3 regions of the Mesorhizobium sp. C432A genome follow, and region 3 is predicted to be linked to each of the others. Evidence: predicted binding sites of a transcription regulator. Region 3 holds the regulator's gene; each other region holds the start of a gene.
What was found. Region 3 encodes LexA, which represses DNA repair genes until DNA is damaged. Its sites were predicted from a motif close to TGTTCNNNNTGTGTTCNG; they were not measured.
Positions count from the first base shown of each region.

Region 1 (2,267 bases), 2.9 Mb from region 3:
ACTCAGGCAGAGGCTGATCTGTTGAACCAGTCCGGCGAGGCCGCCGTCCTGCACAACAAGACGTCAACAACCTCCGAACACATATTCAGGCCTCTCGATGACGTCCCTGTAGAATTTGATGCAATCTACAATGCGCAGCTGGCTCCGTGGAAGCGCCATGACTTGTCGCTTGGCATCCAGCGTTGCGCATTTGTCTTCTATCGAGATTCAAGCGGATCCTCCACGACGGAGTCGGAAAGAGCGCGAATAAATCGGCATAGGGAGCTCGCACCGCATCACGTCTTTATCAACGAGTTTGACGGCACCGGCAAGCCTGTCCGATTGGCACCGGCTCAGGTGAACACGCATCTAAATCGTGCAGCCGTGGGAATCTGTCTCTCTCACCTGGAAGGACCAATGTTCGCCAGCACGGAATATCTTCTCGCGGGCCTTCCAGTGGTCACGACGCCGAACCGTGGTGGCCGAGACCTTTATCTGGATGCCGACTATTCGCTTACAGTTCCACCCGATCCTCGATCCATCGCGGAGGCTGTCTTGGCACTGAAGGAGCGGCGAATACCCCGGGCTCATATTCGTACGCAAACTTTGAAACGAGTTGAACGGGACCGCGGGCGGTTCATAGACCTTGTAAATGAGATTTTTCTGGAAAGCGGCTCTTCGCGCCGGATCGCCATGCCCTGGCCTTTCCGATATCCTGTCATGGAGTGGCTTCCACCCCAAATCGCAATCGATCGATCCCTTTCAGGTGCGGTCGATGCCTTCGTCACCGCTTAGACGGCAACAGCCTCGGATTGCCGGAGGAACTCTGTCGCCCTTGTTAAACGCGGTCGAGGAGGCGGAGCAGCCGTTCCATTTTGCTTGACCATCTTCCTTTTTTGCAACCGGCACAGCGCGCTGCAGCCACCACGAATGCATGTTCCTGTAATGTTCTTGCCTTGGCCTGAAATCTATGGTTGTCTTGTCCTGACGTCGCTCGCGGTCTGAACCACAAGGCCGAGGCGAGCCGATATCCGGGGGCAGAGCAAGATGGTGGCGCGGGTTCGCACGGTTGCTTTCCAGGGCATCGAGGCCGTACCGGTCGATGTCCAGGTGATGATCGCGCCGGGCAAGGTCGGCATGCAGATCGTCGGGCTGGCCGACAAGGCGGTGGCCGAAAGCCGCGAGCGCGTGCAGGCGGCACTGCATGCGTCGGGGCTGTCGATGCCGTCGAAGAAGGTGACGGTCAACCTGGCGCCTGCCGATCTTCCCAAGGAAGGGAGCCATTACGACCTGCCGATCGCGCTCGGCCTGATGGCTGCACTCGGCGCCATTCCGGGCGACATGCTGGCCTCCTATGTCGTGCTCGGAGAATTGTCGCTCGACGGCACCATTGCCACGGTGGCCGGCGCGCTGCCGGCGGCGATCGGCGCCAATGCCGAGGGAAAGGGCCTGATCTGCCCGTTCGGCTGCGGGCCGGAAGCGGCCTGGGCGGGCAAGGATTTCGACATATTGGCGCCGCGCAGCCTGATTGCCATCGCCAATCATTTTCGCGGCACGCAGGTGCTGTCGCGGCCCGAGCCCGGCATCCATGTCTCGGCCCGCGACCTGCCCGACCTTTCAGACATCAAGGGCCAGGAAAGCGCCAAGCGGGCGCTGGAAGTGGCGGCGGCCGGCGGCCACAATCTGTTGATGGTCGGGCCTCCCGGCTCGGGAAAATCGATGCTGGCGCAGAGGCTGCCTTCAATTCTGCCGCCACTGGCACCGAAGGAACTTCTTGAAGTCTCGATGATCGCCTCGGTGGCCGGCGAGCTCGGCGAAGGCAAGCTCACCGACCGGCGGCCGTTCCGCGCCCCGCACCATTCGGCCTCGATGGCGGCAATGGTCGGCGGCGGCATCAGGGCGCGGCCGGGCGAAGTATCGCTTGCCCATAACGGCGTCCTGTTCCTCGACGAGTTTCCCGAATTCACGCCGCAGACCTTGGATGCACTGCGCCAGCCGCTGGAGACCGGCGACTGCATGATCGCGCGCGCCAACCACCGCGTCACCTATCCGGCGCGCATCCAGCTGGTGGCGGCGATGAACCCGTGCCGTTGCGGCATGGCCGGCGAGCCCGGCTATCGCTGCCTGCGCGGCGAGCGCTGCCGCACCGACTACCAGGCGCGCATTTCCGGCCCGCTGCTCGACCGCATCGATCTCAGGATCGAGGTGCCTGCGGTCTCGGCCGCCGACCTGATCCGGCCGGATCGGGCGGAGAAAAGTGCCGCCGTTGCGCAGCGCGTCGCGCGCGC
Region 1 covers NZ_CP100470.1:1,084,194-1,086,460, forward strand. The annotation lists gene NLY33_RS05080 (glycosyltransferase) at 1-774, shown strand, start outside; gene NLY33_RS05085 (YifB family Mg chelatase-like AAA ATPase) at 1,027-2,267, shown strand, end outside.
Region 1: a site for LexA is predicted at 915-932, ahead of NLY33_RS05085 (YifB family Mg chelatase-like AAA ATPase). Genes of this name have one in related genera too.

Region 2 (2,267 bases), 2.8 Mb from region 3:
CGCAAAGCCCAGGCGAGCTTGGGGTCAATGGCGAGATCGAGCATGCCGTCGCTGCTGCCGGCGAGGATTTCCGGCTGCGAAAAGCCGTAGAAGCGCATCAGCCAGTCGGCCTGATAGAGCCGGTGCTCGCGCATCAGCGGCGGTTTCTGGAGCGGCAGCGACGATGACGAATCCGGGATCGGGCTGAAGGCGGAGTAATAGACGCGCCGCAGATGGTAGCTGCCATAGAGCCGCGCACTGGAGTGCAAGATACCGTCGTCGGATGTCTTGTCGGCGCCGACGATCATCTGCGTCGACTGACCTCCGGGCGCAAAGCGTTCGCGCTTCTTGGTCCGCAACGTCGGCTCGGCCTTTTCCTCCATCTTCCGGCGCAGGTTCGCCATGGAAAGCCGGATCGTTTGCGGCTTCTTCTCCGGCGCCAGTTTCTTCACGCCCTCATCGGTCGGCAGTTCGACATTGATAGACAGCCGGTCGGCGTAGAGCCCGGCCTGCTCGACCAGTTCGGCCGAGCTTTCCGGAATGGTCTTCAGATGAATATAGCCGGAGAATTTTTCGTCCAGCCGCAGCCGCCGCGCCACCTCCACCATCTCGGCCATGGTCTCGTCCGGGGAGCGGATGACTCCTGAGGACAGGAAGAGGCCCTCGATGTAGTTGCGCCGATAAAAGTCCATGGTCAGCTTCACCACCTCGTCGATGCTAAAGCGGGCGCGGCGCACATTCGATGACGAGCGGTTCATGCAGTAGCTGCAATCGTAAATGCAGAAATTGGTGAGCAGGATTTTCAGGAGCGAAATGCAGCGGCCATCCGGCGCGTAGGAATGGCAGATGCCCATGCCTTCTGTGGAGCCGATACCGCCGGATTGGAGCGAATCCTTCTTCGCCGAGCCGGACGAAGCACAGGAGGCGTCGTATTTGGCGGCGTCAGACAGGATTGCCAGCTTTTCACGGACGGTGGGCGCGCTCATCCGTTCATGATATGTTCTTGAAGGCTGCAGCGCCACCTCATTTGATGCAGGCGGCGAAAAAGTGATCGCCGCCCGCCGTCAGGGCAATCAGAGACCGTTTCGAAATTCGCTCTGGCGAGTCATATGGTGGTGGTTTCGAGAACCGAAGCGCAGCGGACATTTGGTCCGTGAGCATCGGAAGCGCAGAAACCACCATCGATGGCCGCCGGAGTAGAATTTCGAAACGGTCTCTCAGACCTCGTGCAGGTAGAGGTGGTAGTCCAGCTCGCTCACCGTACGCGCGACGCGCAGATACTCCGACTGCTTGATCGCCACGAAGGTGCGATGCAGATCCTCGCCAAGCGCCTCTTTCAGGAAGCTCGAGGCGCGCGCCGCCTCGATCGCGGCGCGCCAGTCGACCGGCATGGTCGTGCGCGTGACAGCGGCTTCATAGCCATTCCCAGTGGTTTCAGGGCCGGGGTCGAGGCCTTCGTCCAGACCCTTGATGATGCCGGCCAGCACCGTTGCCGCGATCAGGTAGGGATTGGCGTCGACGCCCGACGGCCGGTGCTCGATGCGCCGGTTCTTGGCGTCGCCGGCCGGCACGCGCAGCGCCACCGAACGGTTGTTGACGCCCCAGGTCGGCGCCACCGGCGCATAGGACTGCGAGACGAAGCGCCGCCAGGAATTGGCGTGCGGCGCAAACACCAGCATCGATTCGGCCATGGTCTGGATCAGCCCGCCGAGCCCCTGCAGCAGCGGCAGCGACCAGCTTTCGCCGCCGGCTTCGGCAAAAACGTTGCGGCCGTTCTTGTCCTGCAGCGAAACATGGAAATGCATGCCGGAGCCGGCATATTTTTCGATCGGCTTGGCCATGAAGCAGGCGGTAACACCATGGCGGCGCGCCTGCGCCCGCACCAGCCGCTTCAACATGACGAGGTCGTCGGCCGCCCGCATGACATCCTTGCGGTAGTTCAGCGTCAGCTCGTACTGGCCGGGCGCGTATTCGGAAATCACCGTTTCGGCCGGAATGCCTTGCGCCTTAGCCGCGGCATAGATGTCGGAAAACAGCGGCTCCATGCCGTGCAGATGGTCGACGGAATAGACTTCCGTCTTGGCCGAGCGGCGGCCGTCGAGCACGGCATCCGCCGGTTTCACCTTGCCATCGGCATCGCGCTCATTGGCCAGCAGGAAAAATTCGAGTTCGAAGGCGCCGGCGGGATAGAGGCCCTTGGCCGCCAAGATGTCGACCTGCCTGGCCAGCGCCAAGCGCGGGTCCGACGACATTGGCTGTCCCTCGAGATGGTACATCGCCATCAGCAA
Region 2 covers NZ_CP100470.1:758,158-760,424, forward strand. The annotation lists gene NLY33_RS03425 (putative DNA modification/repair radical SAM protein) at 1-965, opposite strand, end outside; gene NLY33_RS03430 (glutamine synthetase family protein) at 1,197-2,267, opposite strand, start outside.
Region 2: a site for LexA is predicted at 967-984, ahead of NLY33_RS03425 (putative DNA modification/repair radical SAM protein). Genes of this name have one in related genera too.

Region 3 (2,267 bases):
CCTTCCGGAGCCATTGTAGCGCTTGCGAAAGACCGCAAGACGGCGCGGCCGGCCTGTGCCTTCGCGAGCCTGATCGTCATCGATGACGCCACCGCCTACAATCCGTGCCGCGACCCGCTGGTGCTGGTCGTGACGAAGAAACAGCTGGCCCGCGACGGCAGCGCCGCCGTCTTCTTCGATCCGCAATCGGCAGCTGCAGCGCCAACCATCCGCTTCGCCGTCGACAAGCCGTATCGCCACTGGCACGAGCAACGCCGCTTCTCCCGCGAAGCGCGCGGCCTGCCGCCTTACAACCAGCGTGAAAAGTACAAACCCAAGCCGGCTCAGTAGCGCCGGATCAATCCGACAAGCTTGCCCTGCACCTTCACCCTGTCCGGTCCAAAAATGCGGGTCTCGTAGGCCGGGTTGGCGGCTTCCAGGGCGATCGAGGCGCCCTTGCGGCGGAAGCGTTTCAGGGTCGCTTCCTCATCGTCGACCAACGCCACCACGATCTCGCCGGGGCTGGCTGTGTCGGCATTGCGGATGATGACCGTGTCGCCATCGAAAATGCCGGCCTCGATCATCGAATCGCCCTTGACCTCGAGCGCGTAGTGTTCGCCGCCCATGATCATATCGGGCGGCACCGAGATCGAATGGGTCTGATGCTGGATGGCGTCGATCGGCACGCCGGCGGCGATGCGTCCCATAACCGGGATTGAAATCGCGGAAACGGCATCGTCATTGCCGGCCGACATCGAACGCGACGGCGAGCCCGGCTTGATCTGGCGGCCGAGACCGCCTTGGCCCAACGCGCCTTGTCCTTGGCCGCCTTGCCCTTGGCCGGTTTGACCAAGACTGCCCTGAATGACGCTCGGCGAAAACTTCCTCGCCGCATTGAGGCCTGGTGCGATCGAGTCGGGCAGCCGCAGCACTTCCAGCGCGCGCGCCCGGTTCGGCAGCCGGCGAATGAAACCGCGCTCCTCAAGCGCCGTGATCAGGCGGTGGATGCCGGACTTGGAGGCGAGGTCGAGCGCTTCCTTCATCTCGTCGAAGGACGGCGGGATTCCGCTCTCCTTCAGGCGTTCATGGATGAACATCAGAAGCTCATGTTGTTTGCGCGTCAGCATCGCGGCCCCCAAGGGTTCTGAAACCAGAATCAGAAAAAACAAACCCAGAACAAACACTATCTGTTCCAGTTGTGTTCCGCAACCTTTTAAAGTTTAATGAATGTGTTGACGTTTTGTTCAGCGTAACGTTCGGCGCTGCGAGCGCCGCCTGCGCCCAGTTGCCAGCAACGGGGTGAAACGAAGACAAAGTGCCCTGCGTCGTCGGCTACGATCGCCGCTTCCTTTTCGGACGGGGCTGCGCAGCATCCGCGCGGGGTTCTCTCTGGGCATAGACCCGCAGCGTGTAGCCGATGTGAGCGGTCATCAGAGTTTTCGCACGTTCGACGTCGCGATCGAGGGCCGCTTCCATCAGGGCGGTATGGTGTTCGATCGCCACGGCGTCGCGCAGGGCCGCCACGGCCTTCCGGTGTCCGTCCGTGCGGCCGGCGGCGGCGCGCAGCGTCGGGGCCAGACCCAGAAAGCGGTGATGGCGATGCAATTGGTCGGAAATCGTTGCATTGAAGCGCAGCAGCCAGCTGGATGTCGCGGCACTGAGCAGCGCCGCATGGAAGGCATCGTGTTTTTCGTACCACGCGTCGACCGCATCATCCGATGGATCGTCGAGAACAGACCCGCACCGTGAGAGACGATAGTGGGCGGCAACGACCGCGTCTTCCCACTCACGGTCGCCCTTCTCGATCGATTCCACCAGCAGGGGCAGTTCGACCACCAGCCGCGCACGTGCCAAATCCTCGAGCTCCGCCCGAGAGACGGGAGCGACCGCAAACCCGCGGTTGCTGATGGCGGTCACAAGCCGTTCCGCCTCCAGCCGCGACAGCGCCTCGCGCAACGGCGTCCAGCCGATGCCGTAGGTGTTGCGCAGCGTGCTCAGCTTCAACGGCGCGGCAGGCGCCAGCCGGGTCGCAAGAATATCGCGCCTGAGCAGGCGATAGGCCACTTCCGTCTTCGAGGTCTGCTCGTCATCCAGCATCGTGATCCATCAGACATAAACGCTCGGGCGGATCATTATATATCAAAGCCTTTCAATGGGTGAATTATATATAATGTTTGACAGTTCAAGGGCGACCACTCAAGATCGCCGGCATGTTTGGGCGGCAGGCTCCGCCGCGCGCGTTTGTCCATGGAGGGGCGCCGGATCATGAGCACGACACCCGATCTCGC
Region 3 covers NZ_CP100470.1:4,027,927-4,030,193, forward strand. The annotation lists gene NLY33_RS19515 (ComEC/Rec2 family competence protein) at 1-330, shown strand, start outside; gene lexA (transcriptional repressor LexA) at 324-1,106, opposite strand; gene NLY33_RS19525 (GntR family transcriptional regulator) at 1,312-2,076, opposite strand; gene kynU (kynureninase) at 2,245-2,267, shown strand, end outside.